2 regions of the Brachybacterium sp. AOP24-D1-21 genome follow, and region 1 is predicted to be linked to the other one. Evidence: predicted binding sites of a transcription regulator. Region 1 holds the regulator's gene; the other holds the start of a gene.

Region 1 (7,585 bases):
CACTGCAGGCGCGGCTGGAGAAGGTCGCCACGCCGCCGGAGGGGATCAGCGCCGAGGCCATCAGCTCCGCCCTCGCTGCCGCATACACGCACCTGCTCGGCATGTGGGTGCGCGGGGAGCTCGAGGCGACGGTGGACGATGTGATGGCGCACCTGACCGTACTGATGCCGGCCTGGTTGATGGATCCTGCGACCCCGCCGACGGCGGCGGACCGCAGGTGAGGCCTCAGCCCCAGCGCCCCACCAGGGCGCTGAGCACAGCGATCGCGGCGGGGCCGGCGGTCGAGGAGCGCAGCACCTCGGGACCGAGCAGCACAGAGCGGGCGCCGGTCTCGCGCAGCTGAGCGAGCTCCTCAGGATCGATGCCGCCCTCGGGGCCGACGATCACGAGGATCTCCTCGAGACCGTCCTCGCTCGCGGAGCGCAGATCCTCGGCGAGGCTCATCAGGCCCACGGACTCCTGCTCGTGGAGCACCAGCACCAGCGTCCCCTCGACCTCTCGTCCTCGCAGGTCAGCGACCAGCTGCGGCGTGGTCACGGGCTCGCCGACCGCGGGGATGCCGGGCCGACGGCACTGCTTGACCGCAGCGCGCACGGTCGCCTCCCACTTGGTGCGTCCCTTACGCAGCTTCTCCCCGCGCCAGACGGACACCGAGCGCCGCGCGATCCACGGCACCACCCGGTCGACCCCGAGCTCGGTGGCCGATTCCACGGCCTGCTCGTCGCGCCCGCCGGTGGCCAGGGCCTGCACCAGGGTGAGGCGAGGCAGGCGCTGCACGGCCGGTGAGGGGTCCGCGAGAAGGCACAGGTCCAGCGCCTCCTTGCGGGCGGCGGTCACCTCGGCGAGGACCTGACGGCCGGGGGCGTCGGTGAGCAGCACCTGCTCCCCCACGCCGATCCGCGCCACCTTCGCGGCGTGTCGGCCCTCGTCGCCCGCCAGTACCAGGGCATCGCCCGCGACGACGGCGGCCAGGGTGTCGTCGAGGATCAGGAAGCTCGGCGGCGTGGTGGGCATCAGGTGCTCTCCCGTCGGTCTCAGAAGTCGCGCAGGCGCTCGCGGAGCTTCGCGAACGGGCCGTGGCCCTTGGTGCGGCGTGTGGTCTCGTCGCCGCGCAGCGCGGCGAGCTGCTGGAGCAGATCCCGCTCCTCCTCGGTGAGCGAGGTGGGGACATCCACATCGAGCACCACGCGGATGTCACCGCGGCGTTCGCGGCGCAGCGGGGTGACGCCGAGCCCCTTCAGGACGATCTCCTCACCGGGCTGCGAGCCGGGGCGCACATCGAGATCCTGAGGGCCGTCGAAGGTATCCAGCGGGATGGTGGCGCCGAGCGCGGCGGTGGTCATGGGGACCGCGATCGTGGTGACCAGGTCGTCGCCCGACCGCTCGAACATCTCGTGGTCGGTGACGGCCAGCTCGACGAAGAGGTCGCCGGAGGGCCCGCCCGCCTCGCCCGTCTCGCCCTCTCCGCGCAGCTGGATCCGAGTGCCGTTCTCGACACCGGAGGGGATCCGCACGGTCACCGTGCGCTCGGAGGCGGTGCGGCCATGACCGGAGCAGCCGGTGCAGGGGCTCTCGATCACATCGCCGTGGCCCTCGCAGGTGGGGCAGGGTGCCATGGTGACCATCTGGCCCAGCAGCGACTGGGCGACGCGCTGGACGTGGCCGGAGCCGTTGCAGGCGGTGCAGCGGGTGGGGCTGGTGCCGGGCTCGCAGCAGGAACCGGTGCAGCGCTCGCACAGCACTGCGGTGCGGAAGGTGACCTTCTCCTCGGTGCCGAAGACCACGTCACGCAGGTCGATCTTCACACGGCGCAGCACATCTCCGCCACGTCGCTGGCGGGGCACGGGGCCCTGGTTGCGGCCGCGCATGCCGGAGGCGCCGGCGAACATGTCGAAGATGTCGTTGAAGTCGAAGCCGCCACCGCCGCCACCGGGGAAGCCGCCCATGCCCGGGCCGCCACCCATGTCGTACTGCCGGCGCTTGTCCGCATGGGAGAGGGTCTCGTAGGCCTGGGAGACCCGCTTGAACTTCTCGGCCGCCTCGGGGTCCGGATTGACGTCCGGGTGGAGCGTGCGGGCGAGCTTGCGGTACGCCTTCTTGATCTCATCAGTCGTCGCTTCGCGGGAGACGCCGAGGAGGTCGTAGTAATCGTCGTTCACTGCAGTGGGGTCCTTACCGGGGAGTCGGTGCCGCGGGCGGCGGGCACGGGGCGTCGAGTGGCATGGGCGGCCGGGCGGGGGTGAGCCCGCGGAGCCCGCCCGAGGCTATTCGAGAAAGCGGGAGACGTAACGGGCGATGGCCTGGACGGTCGAGATGCCGGTGACGTAATCCATCCGGCTGGGTCCCAGGATCGCGACATGCGAGCCGACACCGTACCCGGCGCCGACGACCGCGGCCTGATGCAGCGCCCGGTCCTGGAGCTCGGTCCCGATGCGCACCTCGACGGCGCCCGGCGAGGCGTGCATCTCGGTGAACAGGCGCAGCAGCACCAGCTGCTCCTCGAGCACGTCCAGCAACGGCTCGACGTCACGGGCGAAGTCCTCAGCCGATCGCGCGATGTTCGCGGTGCCGGCCATCATGATCCGGCCCTCGGCACGAGTCGCTGCGAGCGCGGCGAGAGCCTCGGACACCTCGGCGGCGGCCGGTCGCTCCGGGGGCGTGAGCGCTTCGAGGAAGTCCTCCAGCGGCGTGGCGAGGTCGGTGACCTCGCGGCCTGCGACGACACGATTGAGCTGGTCGCGCAGCACCGCGTAGTACTCGGCAGGTTTGCCGGCGTTGATAGGCACGGTGCGCTGATCCACCCGGCCGGACTCGGTGATCAGCACCACCAGCAGCAGGGAGTCGGCGACCTTGACCAGTTCGACATGCCGGATCCGGGCCTGCCTGCGGGCCGGGTACTGCACCATCGCGACCTGCTGGGTGAGCTGCGCCAGCACCCGCACGGTCCGAGCCAGCAGCTCCTCGACATCGCCCGAGTCCTCGAGCAGCGTACGGATCGCCCGGCGTTCGGGGGCGGAGAGCGGCTTGATGGTGGCGACGTGGTCGACGAAGGTGCGGTAGCCCTTGTCGGTGGGGACACGCCCCGCCGAGGTATGCGGCTGATGGATCAGCCCCTCCTCCTCGAGCAGCGACATGTCGTTGCGCACTGTCGCAGCGGAGACCCCGAGCTCGTGGCGTTCCAGGAGCGACTTGGAGCCGACGGGCTCGCGGGTGGAGACGTAGTCCTCGACGATCGCGCCGAGGATCTGGAGCTTGCGGGCGTCCGTCTCGCTCACCTCCTGCGCTGCGTGCGTCCAAAGTCGTGGTCTCTCATTTGGCACTCTCTCATGCCAGGTGCCAATCCTACGCGCCCCGGCGCGCTGCGCGGGGAGGCGTTCGCCACGGGTGTACGGTGTCGCGCGTGCCTGCTGACTTCCCCGACCGGTACGGCCGCGACGTGCTGTCCTCCGGTCCGCCCGCCCATCATCGTCGCCGTCCCGTGGCCCGCGAGGTCCCCGCTCAGCGGGGCCTGGTCGCCGAGGAGGCCTCCACGGGGTTCACCGGCGCGGTGACCCGCGTGGAGAAGATCGCCGGAGAGCTCGTGGTCGAGCTGGAGGACGGCCGCGGCGTCCGCCGGACGTTCCCACTGGGCCCCGGCTTCATGATCGATGGACAGCCCGTGGTGCTCACCCGCGCCGTCGCGACTGCCTCCGCACCCGTGCGCCGGCGCTCCGCCTCCGGGTCCGTCTTCGTCGAAGGGGCGAAGGCACGCACCGCCCGCGCCTCCCGGATCTGGGTCGAGGGCACCCATGATGCGGAGCTGGTGCAGAAGGTGTGGGGCCACGACCTGCGCATCGAGGGCATCGTCGTCGAACAGCTCGAGGGCGCGGACAACCTCGCCGAGCGCGTGCGTGAGTTCGGACCTTCTCCCGGGCGCCGGCTCGGGATCCTCGTGGATCATCTTGTGAAGGGTTCGAAGGAGTCCCGCATCGCCGCCGAGGTCATGGCGCTGCCTGGCGCCCGAGGCAATGTCACGGTGGTCGGACACCCGTACGTCGATGTCTGGCAGGCGGTCAAACCCGCCCGGGTGGGGCTCACGGCATGGCCGCACATCCCCAAGGGCACCGACATCAAGGTCGGCTCCCTCGCCGCGCTCGGCTGGCCCCATGCGGACAAGTCCGATATCGGACTCGGCTGGAAGCGGATCCTGTCGACCGTCCGCTCCTACGCCGACGTCGAGCCGACGCTCTCGGGCCGCATCGAGGAGCTCATCGACTTCGTGACCGTGGACCACTCCTGACTGGGGGTTAACCCCCGGTCGATACGGCGGCACGCCACGCGGACGCCGCAGGCGATGCTCTATAGGCTGGCTGCATCAGCCCGTCGCCGGCGTGAGAGCCGGCCCGTCCCGAAGAAGGAACCATGAGCCAGACTCCGCATCCGCATGATCCGTTCGGCATCGAGCCCGGCACCCCCGCCGAGCAGGCCGCCCCCACCTCGGATCCCTCGCTGCATCCGCACGACCCCTTCGCCTACGGTCCCGACGCCTCTCGCGTCCCGTCGCCGCCGAGCGCCGGTGAGCCCGCGGCGCAGGCCCCCCATCTCGCCGCGCCGGCTCCCGCTCCTGCGGGCCACAGCGCATATCGCGCGCAGGGTGGCGCACCGGGTGGGGCGCCGGGCGGGGAGCAGACGGACCAGCCGGCTCCCGGCACCAAGGGTGTCTACGAGGGGCCCCTGAGCGGTCAGCCGCTGAATCGCTCCGACTCCCGCATGTGGGGGATGTTCTCGCAGCTCGCCGTGGTCCTCGGGCACGTGATCAGCTGGGGCTTCCTCGGCTGGGTCGGCCCGCTGATCATCTTCCTGATGTACAAGGACCGCGATCGCTTCGTGCGCTTCCACGCCACCGAAGCGCTCAACGGCGCGATCGCCGTGCTCATCGCTCAGGTTGCCCTCACCATCGTGATCACGATCCTGACCATCTTCACTCTCGGCGTCGGCTCGATCCTGTACCCGCTGGTCGGGCTCCCCGCACTTCTTCAGCTGGTGTTCTCGATCGTCGGCGCGGTCAAGGCCAACCAGGGCGAGTACTGGGCCTACCCGTTCAACCTCCGCCTGGTGAAGTGACCGGCCCGGCGTCCACTGCACCATGAGCACGAGAGCCCTCGGGATCCCACGATCCCGGGGGCTCTTCCGCTGCCCTCACATCCAGTTCACGCCGTCGTGCTCGAACTCGCGGACGCGGTGGGCGATCATCCGTCGCAGCAGGTCCGTGGGCACCGGCGTCGTATAGGGCAGCTTGACGCTCCCCTTGCCGGTCTCGTACGCGGTGAGCTCCGCCGCGAAGGCCTCCCGAGTGCTGGGGGTGACCGTGAAGTTCGCGTGATGACGGTGGGCGCTGCAGACGAACAGGATCGTGCCCCGTGGATGCAGGTACGCGGGAGAGCCCCACTTGAGGGCCTCGCTCGCCTCGGGCACGGCCTCCTGAGCCAGCGCCCGCAGCTCGTGCAGGCGGGCGCGAGCCGGGCCGTCGAACGCCGCGATGTACTCGTCGACCGTGGTGGGCTTCGCTGACGGAGTCATTCCCGCAGTCTGCCCCGAAAGCGTCTCAGGGCACCAGGTCCCGGATGACGGCATCGGCCAGCAGCCGCCCCTGCCGGGTCAGGACCGCTCGTCCGGCGGCAAGGGCATCGGCGTCGAGATGGCCACGATCACGGTGCACGGCGAGCATCTCCCGACGCTCTGCGGGGACCACCTCGACGGCGAGCCCGTCGGCGATCCGCAGCTCGAGCATGATCCTCTCGACCAGCCGGTCCTCGGCGGCGACCAGCTCGGAGTCCGCCACCGGCATCTCGCCCGCGGCGAGCATCCGGGCGTAGCGGCTGGGGTGCTTCACGTTCCAGGAGCGCAGCCCGTCTCGGTGGCGGTGCGCGCCGGGGCCGATCCCCCACCAGTCGGTGCCGCGCCAGTAGGCGAGGTTGTGGCGGGAGCGCTGCTGCTCAGTGCGGGCCCAATTGGAGACCTCGTACCAGGAGAGCCCATCGGCGCGTGCGAGGTCATCGACCAGCTCGTACTTGTCGGCCATGTCGTCGGGATCGGGGGCTTCGAGCTCACCGCGGCGCAGCTGCCGTGCCATCGCGGTGTTGCCCTCGATGATCAGCGAGTACGCCGACATATGGTCGACACCGCAGGCCAGCGCTGCCTTCACGGACGTCTCGACGTCGGCGAGGGTCTCCCCCGGGGTGCCGTAGATGAGGTCGAGGCTGACATCCAACCCGGCCTCGCGGGCCCAGGCCACTGCCTGCGGGACCTTCTCGGGGTCGTGGGTGCGATCCAGCGTGGCCAGCACCGAGGGCACCGCGGACTGCATACCGATCGAGACGCGGGTGATGCCCCCGTCGGCGAGGCGCGAGAGCGAGGCCCGGGTGACGGAGTCCGGGTTCGCCTCGGTGGTGATCTCGGCGCCCTCGGCCAACGGGATCAGCGTGCGCAGATGGTCGAGCATCGCGACGAGGTCATCAGCGGGCAGCAGGGTCGGGGTGCCGCCGCCGAAGAAGACGGTCGAGACCTGCTCGTAGTCGTAGCCGGCCTCGCGGTCCGCGGCGAGGGTCAGATCCATCTCACGCATGGAGTTCTGCGCGTATTCGGCCTGGGAGCCGCCCCCGCCGAGCTCGGTCGCGGTGTAGGTGTTGAAGTCGCAGTACCCGCAGCGCACGGCGCAGAAGGGGACGTGGATGTAGACGGACAGCGGGTTCACAGGCCCATCCCCAATCCCAGTCCTCGCCCGGTGGAGCGCAGGCGGTCGGGGAACTCGGAGTCCTGATCGGCGCGCCGCAGCGCATTCTGGGCGCTGTCCACGAGCGAGTCGTACAACACGGTGTCGGTCTCCCGGGCCCAGTCCAGCAGCGCACGGGCCCGCGCGGCGTCGAGACCGCGGAAGGCGTCGCCGACGGTGACCCCGTGCTCTGGACGATGGAGCACCTCGATCCCGTCACCGGCGGAGGTCTCGCCCTCCACCAGCACCCGGAAGTAGGCACCGCAGCGGCCTGCAGCGGTGAAGTGGCGGCCCCAGCGACGGTCCCCGATCCAGGCCGAGAAGGTGCCGCAGGGGTTGCGGGGGCAGGTGGCCTCGAGCTCGGCGGTGCCGATCCTCCAGCGCTCCCCGATCACCGTCTCGTCGGTGTCCTGGCCGGTGGTCACGAGGTTCTCCCCGAAAGACCCGTCGGGCAGGTCGAGCTCGCGCTCGGCGGCGTGGGCCGCGCGCGTCTCCCGCGAGAAGGCGTAGACCGCTTTGAAGATCCCGCCATGGTGCTCGCGGTCGCCCTGGACGTCGCCGAGCACGCCGTGGGTGAGCAGCCGCACCGGTCCGTCGACCGGCCGTTTGTCGATGCCGCTCATCAGGCCGCTCGCCGCGACCGGGAACAGCTGGGCGACGGTGCAGACCGCCGCGATGCGTCCGGTCTCCATGGTCATTTCTTCTTGCTGTCCTTGGGCATATCGCCCTCGTCGGAGGAGAGCGCGGCGATGAAGGCCTCCTGCGGGACCTCGACAGATCCGATGTTCTTCATGCGCTTCTTGCCCTCCTTCTGCTTCTCCAGCAGCTTGCGCT
Region 2 (7,585 bases), on a different contig from region 1:
CAATTGAAGCAAAAGGTGCATGGCCGTTCATGCTGGCAAGCAGTCCTTTGGGTGCACTGCTTCTTAAAAGTTCCCTCATCATCTCGTCGAATTGATCACGCCATTCCATCTCGTACACTGTCATCCCCTAAAGTGAGTCGGCAACCATTCGGCCCATGTGTGAACCACAATTTTTGAATGCACCTAGGGCATGTTTTCACGGCCCCACTTGACGCCGACATGCCAGCCAATTTCGAATGACTTCTGAGGCGAGCCGAGATCTTGGGCCTCCGCAAACGCGCGGAACTGCATGATTTCATGCTTGAGGCCCGTCTCGCCCGCCCCCTTCGACCTGAGTTATCAGGCAGTCTACTGGTTACCCTATGCCAGTCTCGGATACACATCGCCGTGGCCGCCTTTGCGTTGCGCCGCGTCAACTTCAATATAATCGAGCTCGAGGGCGGCTCTCCCGTCGGCACACAGCAAAATGTCCAGACTGCCGTACTGACGCGCTCCGCGCCCTCACACCCCGCGGACCGCGTCGAGCACCGGCCACGCCCCGTCGGAGCTGTTGGCGAGGACCGAGGCGGTGATGCCGGTGGCCGGGTCGTGCCAGACGCGGCCGAAGATGCCTGCGTCGTAGTCCTCGAGGATCAGCAGATCGGAATCCAGGCCACGCCAGAAGCCGCGGCAGCACGTTGGTGCGCAGTCCCTCCTCGTGGAGGTAACCCTGCGCCACGTCGCGGCCGGGCTCGTCTCCGCGAGGGTGTCCCGACTCGGTCATGCCCGCCGACTCGACGACCCTTGTGCGCACGAGGTGGCGGAAGGTCTCTCCCGCGAGGCGCTGGGCGAGCAGAGCGAGCAGCACGTACCCGGCGTTGTTATCGACGAACCGGTCGCCCGGCGCGCTCTCCTGGGCGTGGTCGTCGAGGACGGGCATTGAGTCCTCGGCATCCTCGAAGGCGCCAGGCAGGACCCGACCGACCGAGCGTTAGCCACCGTTCTGCTCGCTCGCGCAGAGTCATACGCTGTGCAGACCCCGCAGGTGGAGTCGAAACGAGCGCGCATGGGACACGTCGTCGTCTTCACGCCGTCCCCCATCCTCAGCGTGACGGTGGAGGCGCAGCACGGTGATCCGGAGATCCACATCCACGCCGGCGGTCAGGGGATCTGGCAGGCACGGATGCTCAGAGCGCTCGGCACCGAGGTGACGCTGTGCTCCGCCCTGGCGGGCGAGACCGGCAACCTGCTGCGGCACCTGATCCGCGACGAGGGCATCGACCTTATCGCCGTCGACGCCACCGCCCACAACGGCGCCTACATCCACGACCGCCGCGGCGGCGAGCGGGAGAGCATCGCCGAGGCCGGCGGCGAGCGGATCTCCCGGCACGATTTCGATGAGCTCTACGGCCTCACCCTCACGGCCAGTATGGAGGCCGGGACCGTGATACTCAGCGGCGCGGTCCGGGAGGACATCGTTCCGGCCGACGTCTACCGGCGCCTGGCCTCCGACCTCGGCGCCGTGGGCTGCCAGGTGCTCGCGGATCTCTCCGGTGAGCATCTCAGCAAGGCTCTCGCCGGGGGTCTGACGGTGGTCAAGGTCCGAAGGGAGCACCACACTGTCCGCTGTGCATCGGATGCTCGGCCAGTCCCGGCCGATGAAGGACCTCGCCCTGCGCGCCCTGCCCGTCCTCGAGAGCGCCGCGGAGGATTCGCAGCGCGATCAGCAGCTGGATCGGATCCTGATGACCGCGATCAGCCAGAGCGCGACCACCCTATTCTACGCCGACGAGTTCATCGCGGCGCGTGATGCCCGCCGGTTGCAGGCCAGGTTCGCGGAGACCCTGCATCGGGCACACCATCGCAACGTCGCCTACGCGCATTTGGCCCTGATCCACGCGGTGAGCGAAGACCTCACCGCCGCTGCGAGCTACCTCGCCCGTATCGAGGCCGAGGACTGGCCGCACTCCTGGCGCGGCGGGTATCACGACGCCGTGGAGATCGTGGCCCGTGCCGGGGTGGCACGGAACGAGGCCCGCCCCGAGGAGGCGCTCGAGCTGCTGGCCCGGCTCGATCCACACTTTGCCACCATCGCGCCCTCGCCCCGACGCTGCTGGTCTTCCACGTCGCCACGGCCGTGGCCGGGCTCGCGATCGGGCTCGGCATGACCGCCACCCGCTCCCTGGCCTACGCCCTGCTGCCGGCGTCCGCAGCGGGCTTCGGGCTCGGGCTGGTGGGCGCTGCCGGGAGCCTCGCGGGGCTGATCGCGCCGCTGGCCGCTGCCGCACTGCTCACGCTGAGCACGAGCTGGGGAGCGGCGGACCCCTACACCGGGATGTACACGCTGCTGGCCCTCCCGGCGCTGCTGGGCCTCGCCCTGCTCCCCCTCACCCGGCCACCGAGCGCTTCCCAGCCGTCCCCCGCGGAGGTCGTTTCGTCCTGAGCCGAAGCGCGCAGCGGTGGGGACGCACGACGACTGCTGGCGCGGCGCGCCGGGGGCGGTCACTTTCCGCCCCATCGCGTGCCGTGACGTGCCGCTACGCGGCGCGGGTGAAGGCACCGAGCACCGTCAGCGCATCTCTCAGCGAGTCGGCGGGGAACGGGCCGACGGTGACTTCCTCCCCGTCCGTCGTGCAGGTGACCCAGATGCCCCCGGCGTCCGTGGTGAGGGTGAGAGCGTCGCCCTCGGGATCGGTGAGCTCGGCGACGTCGAGCGGCAGCATGCGCTCGGGCGCCGCACCGAATCGGTGGGCGGTGAGGGGTTCCACGGGGGTCACAGACTTCTCCAACGACGAGCGGGGACGGAGCCCCGCAGACGGGCATGCTGCCTGATGCCCTCAACAGGCAGGCGGGCAGCAGTGCGGTGGAGTCAGTCTTGACGAGGAATCGCGCCCGTGCGCTCCGAGCGTCGCCGAATCGCGTCTTTTCACCCCCGGCTCACCCCCGAGGGCCATCGGCCTCTCGGGCGAAGGGCTGCGCCGATGGACGCTGAGAGGCTCTCCTTAGATCCGCCCCCGCTGATCCGCCCCCGCGCGAGGCACGAGACCCTGAGCGCTGGACCTCGGGACCCTGGAACGATGCCTTCTCCTCGGCGGCCGGGCACCCCGGCGAACCGGCTCCGCGCCGCCGCGAGGCCGTTCCCGAACTCTGGCACTCTCGCCCGGAGAGTGCTAATCTGCTCGTACTTGAGTCGGAGGGACTCAAGGTTCGGCGACCACCGGACGACCGGGGGTCACATCAGAGAGGAGAAGCAATGGCCACCACCGATCCGTTCCGAGAGATGGAGCGATTCGCGGGCACTTTTCTCGATGCTGGACGTCGGGGACCGCGGCAGATGCCGATGGATCTCTACCGCGCCGGCGATCACTACGTCCTCGCGGCCGATCTGCCGGGTATCGATCCCGGTTCGGTCGACGTCGACGTGGACGGTCAGCTCCTGACGATCCGTGCGGAGCGGACCCTTCCGAAGGACGAGGGCGCGCAGTGGATCACGCGCGAACGCACGGGCGGGACCTTCCTGCGCCAGCTCAGCCTCGGACAGGGCCTGGACACCGAGCGGATCTCCGCGAGCTACAGCAACGGTGTGCTCAGCGTGAGGATCCCGCTCAGCGAGAAGGCCAAGCCTCGCAAGATCGAGGTCACCGCTGACAGCCCACCCGCGCAGATCGAGTCCACCGCGACCTGAGGCTCCCCCTGCTGCCGGGCTCCCGGCATCCCACGATGCCGGGGCCCGGGCAGCACCGACCTTCCCACGGCGAGCGAAGGAGTGACAGCCATGCATGACGAGCTCACCGCGGCGACGGTGCGCACCTGGGTGGACGGATGGGCCCGCACCCGGGAGTACGAGGTGGTCCATGAGGGCACCTCGCACACCGTCGGTCCGCGCACCGAGCACGGGGATTCGGAGACCGTCCTGTTCCGCTGGAGCGAGGACGAGCTGCGCAGGGCGACCTCCTCTGTCGCGGGGAATCCGGGTCACCTGCTGACCCTCATCTCCGAGGTCGGCGAGGCGCCGCCGGCCCTCGGAGAGACCGGCGATCTCGAACTGATCAGCGATCAGGAGAGACTCATGGTCACCGATATGGAGCTGCAGGACGTCGAGGCCCCGATCGTGCCGGACTCCTGCACGGTCGCCCGCGAGACGTTCGACGGCTGGACGCTCCTCACCGTCATCCAGGCGGGCCGTGTCGTCGCCCGAGGACGCATGGCGGTGGTCGACGGCTGCGCCGTGCTCGACCGGATCTACACCGCCAGCACGCATCGCCGGCGGGGTCTGGGCACCTTCGTCACCCGCACGCTCCTGGCGATCGCCCATGAGCACGATGTCGACACGGGCCTGCTCGTGGCGACTGGACGGGGCGTCGAGCTCTATGAGCACCTCGGCTGGACGCCCCTCGCGGACGTGCGCGTCCTCGGCGCCCCGGGGGCGCGGAACCGGCGCCGGCCCTCGCACGCCCAGATCGACGAGGAGCTCGGCTAGCGCAGCCGAGCGTCGGCGTCGATCCTCGCTTCGACGAAGCGCCCCGGGTTCTTCACCCGCCTCTTCGGTCGCTGATCGGAGTCACACGAGGATCGCGTCGTACCCGGAGCGGAAGTCCGGATGCCGGAGCTCTCCGAGCAGCTCCCTCATCCGCGCCCCGCTCAGCACGGTCCCGTGGCCGGAATCGGGGTCGGCGGCGGGCGGGACCGGCAGGCCGAGCCGGAAGGCGAGGTGGGTGACCACCTCTCCGAGGCGCGCGGGCGCGCCGTCGACCGCGTGCAGCAGCACCGGCGGTTCCGGATGCGCCAGCAGGGCGAGGAGCACGCTTGCGAGGTCCTCCTCGTGGATGCGGTTCGTGCGTCGGCGGTGGTCGACGGGGCGTCCCTCGCGCACCGTGCGCAGCAGCCGATCCCGGCCCGGGCCGTAGATCCCGGCGGGGCGCACCACGATCGCGTCGAAGAGCTCCCTCGCCAGGCGCTCCCCGTTCAGGAGGCTCTGGGCCCGGTCGCCGAGCGGCTGCGGGGCATCCTCCTCGGTGAGCACCGGGGCCGGATCGGCACGGTTCGCGTACCCCTCGAACACCCTGGTGGAGGAGACGAACACGGTCCGGGCGGGCCGGTGGGGCAGGGCGGCGGCCAGGTGGCGCAGCGGGGTCTCGTACCCGTCGGCCCCCTCCGGCGGGGGCAGGGTGATGACCATCGCCTCGCAGGCGGGCAGGGCCCCCTCCAGGGGTGAGGAGAGGTCCGCGGCCAGCGCGCGGAAGCCGCTCGGCACGGCGCCCGGATCTCGGCGCAGCGCGAGCACCTCTCCCCCCGCCTCCAGCAGGGCAGCGCCGGTGCGCCCGCCAAGGCGCCCGCAGCCCACCCACAGCGTCCGCGTCGGGACCGGTCCGCTCACTGCCCCACCTCTTCCTCGGTGAACCTGCGCTGCCTCTCCCGCTGGCCGTGGGTGAGGCTGCGCATATCGGTGTCCTTGTCGAAACTCGAGCCCAGCGCGCCGGCGACCACGCCCATCGCCGCGCTCAGCCACGCGATGTCCAGATACCGCGCCAGGACGGGCTCGCCGCCGATGACCTCGGCGAGATAGTCCGGAGCGATGACGATGAGCGCGCTGGTGAAGATCAGCACCACCAGGCACACGTACAGCAGCGCGACGATCATCAGCAGCGTGAGCACTGTCGAGAGGTTGTACAGCAGCACCACGCGAGCCAGCCGCTCGTATCTGGGCGCGTCCCACAGGCGGTTGCCGACGATGAGCCATGCCGTGATCGCGCCGATCGCGAGGATCCCGATCAGCAGCAGCCGCTGGGTGGTCAGGTGCATCGACATCGACCAGATCGAGCTGTAGAAAATGCCGAAAGCCCCGGTCGCGGCGGCCGCTGCGAGGGCGCTGGAGAGCTTCGGGGCGGTGCGGAGGGGTTCGTTGCCGGCCACCATCCCGGCCACGGTGCGCGCTCCCCCGATCACCCGCGATCCCAGCAGCAGCTGGTGATCGTCGGGGCCCGTCAACTCCTCCCACCGCGCCCAGCGCCGGGCATAGCGCGAGGCATCAAGCGATTCTGACGTCGGCGCCATGCGCAGGGTGCAGCGCATCAGCGCATCGAGGATGCGGCGCCGCGTGGTGAGCACCCCGAGCGTGGGGCAGGAGATCACCGCGATGTTGTGCTCGGGGAAAATCTCGGCGATCAGCGGCCTGCCGTCACGCAGACGCGGGATCTCCGTCAGCAGCAGCACGGCGTCCGGGTCGCCGGAGGACCGCGCCTGCTCCAGCACCTCGGACAGGTCCAGCGTCCCATCCGGGCGCAGCCGGAGCATAGAGGTGCGCACCTGAAGGCGGATCGGCGGGTCGTACACCTCATCGAGGTGCTGCTGCAGGGAGTCCTCGATCGACCTCGCCCGGTGCGTGGGCAGGCCGGGGTCGGCGACCAGCAGCACCGTGGCCCCGGCGGCAGGATCCGGCGCGGGGCCCTGTGGCGAGTTCTGCGTCTCCGACATGCGTCCTACCCTGGCAGATCACCCGGTGTGCGGCCAGCCCTGGTGCCGCGGACGCCCAGTGCTCCTGCCCACGAGCACCAGGACACCCCTGCCGACCAGCCGGTCGCTGTCCTCACCGACCCGCTCCAGTACCGGGCCCCGGCACCAGCGCCAGCGCCACGTCCGCGACCATTGGTTGTAGATCCGCACAACCACCGTCGGCCGACGCTGTCCCCAGATCCGAGGCGCAGCTCACCCTGCCGGTCTAGGCTCGAGGTCACCCTGCCCTTCCGCCCGCCCGGCATCGCCGCCGGTGGCCGTGAGGGCTGATACCAGCCGACAGGAGGGACAGCGATGTCCAAGGTCTCGGACGACGCAGCAGCCCAGCTCGCCGCGGTGCTGCGCGACGACATGACCATCGCGGTGGGAGGCTTCGGCCTGTGCGGGATCCCCACCGATCTGATCACGATCGTGCGCGACAGCGGGGTCACCGGCCTCACCATCGCCTCGAACAACCTCGGGGTGGACGGCAAGGGCCTGGGCCTGCTGCTGGAGAACGGGCAGATCGCCAAGGTGCTCTCCAGCTATGTCGGGGAGAACAAGCTGTTCATGCAGCAGTACATCGACGGGCAGCTCGAGGTGGAGTTCGTCCCCCAGGGCACTCTCGCCGAGCGGATGCGCGCCGGCGGCTCCGGGATCCCCGCCTTCTACACCCCCACCGGGTACGGCACCCCGATCGCGGAGGGCAAGCCGACGGCCGAGTTCGACGGCCGCACCTATGTGCTCGAGCGCGCGATCAACGCCGACATCGCGCTGGTCCACGCCCACACCGCGGATCACTACGGCAACCTCCGCTACCGCCTCACCGCCCGCAACTTCAACCCGCTGGCCGCGATGTGCGGGGAGGTCACCTTCGCCGAGGCGGAGCACCTCGTCGCCCCCGGCGGGATCGACCCTGACGACATCCACACCCCCGGCGTCTACGTGCATCACCTGATGCAGGCCACCGCCGAGAAGGACATCGAACAGCGCACCGTGCGTCCCCGCCCGGAGGTGCCCAGAACCGACGCCCCCCGTACCGAGACGCAGGAGGTGGCCTGAGATGGCCTGGACCCGTGATGAGATGGCCGCGATCGCCGCTGCCGAGCTGCGC

Evidence for each region. Region 1 encodes HrcA, which represses chaperone genes, less so after heat shock. Its sites were predicted from a motif close to TTNGCACTCGNNNNNNNCGAGTGCNAA; they were not measured.
Region 2: the regulator HrcA is predicted to act here: its motif matches at 3,127-3,153, upstream of ACT3UF_RS04125 (Hsp20/alpha crystallin family protein).

The regions. Positions count from the first base shown of each region.
Region 1 is NZ_JBQSXX010000002.1:767,169-774,753, reverse strand. Features, by position in the region: gene ACT3UF_RS18190 (TetR/AcrR family transcriptional regulator) at 1-221, shown strand, start outside; gene ACT3UF_RS18185 (16S rRNA (uracil(1498)-N(3))-methyltransferase) at 226-1,014, opposite strand; gene dnaJ (molecular chaperone DnaJ) at 1,035-2,159, opposite strand; gene hrcA (heat-inducible transcriptional repressor HrcA) at 2,265-3,275, opposite strand; gene ACT3UF_RS18170 (DUF3097 domain-containing protein) at 3,401-4,279, shown strand; gene ACT3UF_RS18165 (DUF4870 domain-containing protein) at 4,402-5,103, shown strand; gene ACT3UF_RS18160 (iron chaperone) at 5,179-5,559, opposite strand; gene hemW (radical SAM family heme chaperone HemW) at 5,585-6,733, opposite strand; gene ACT3UF_RS18150 (MOSC domain-containing protein) at 6,730-7,449, opposite strand; gene lepA (translation elongation factor 4) at 7,446-7,585, opposite strand, start outside.
Region 2 is NZ_JBQSXX010000001.1:905,354-912,938, forward strand. Features, by position in the region: gene ACT3UF_RS04095 (zinc finger domain-containing protein) at 1-109, opposite strand, end outside; gene ACT3UF_RS04100 (serine hydrolase) at 419-919, opposite strand; partial or broken gene ACT3UF_RS04105 (phosphofructokinase) at 1,163-1,285, shown strand; gene ACT3UF_RS04110 (hypothetical protein) at 1,608-2,147, shown strand; gene ACT3UF_RS04115 (hypothetical protein) at 2,144-2,422, shown strand; gene ACT3UF_RS04120 (hypothetical protein) at 2,517-2,756, opposite strand; gene ACT3UF_RS04125 (Hsp20/alpha crystallin family protein) at 3,233-3,664, shown strand; gene ACT3UF_RS04130 (GNAT family N-acetyltransferase) at 3,755-4,459, shown strand; gene ACT3UF_RS04135 (sugar nucleotide-binding protein) at 4,541-5,356, opposite strand; gene ACT3UF_RS04140 (hypothetical protein) at 5,353-6,453, opposite strand; gene ACT3UF_RS04145 (CoA transferase subunit A) at 6,787-7,533, shown strand; gene ACT3UF_RS04150 (CoA transferase subunit B) at 7,535-7,585, shown strand, end outside.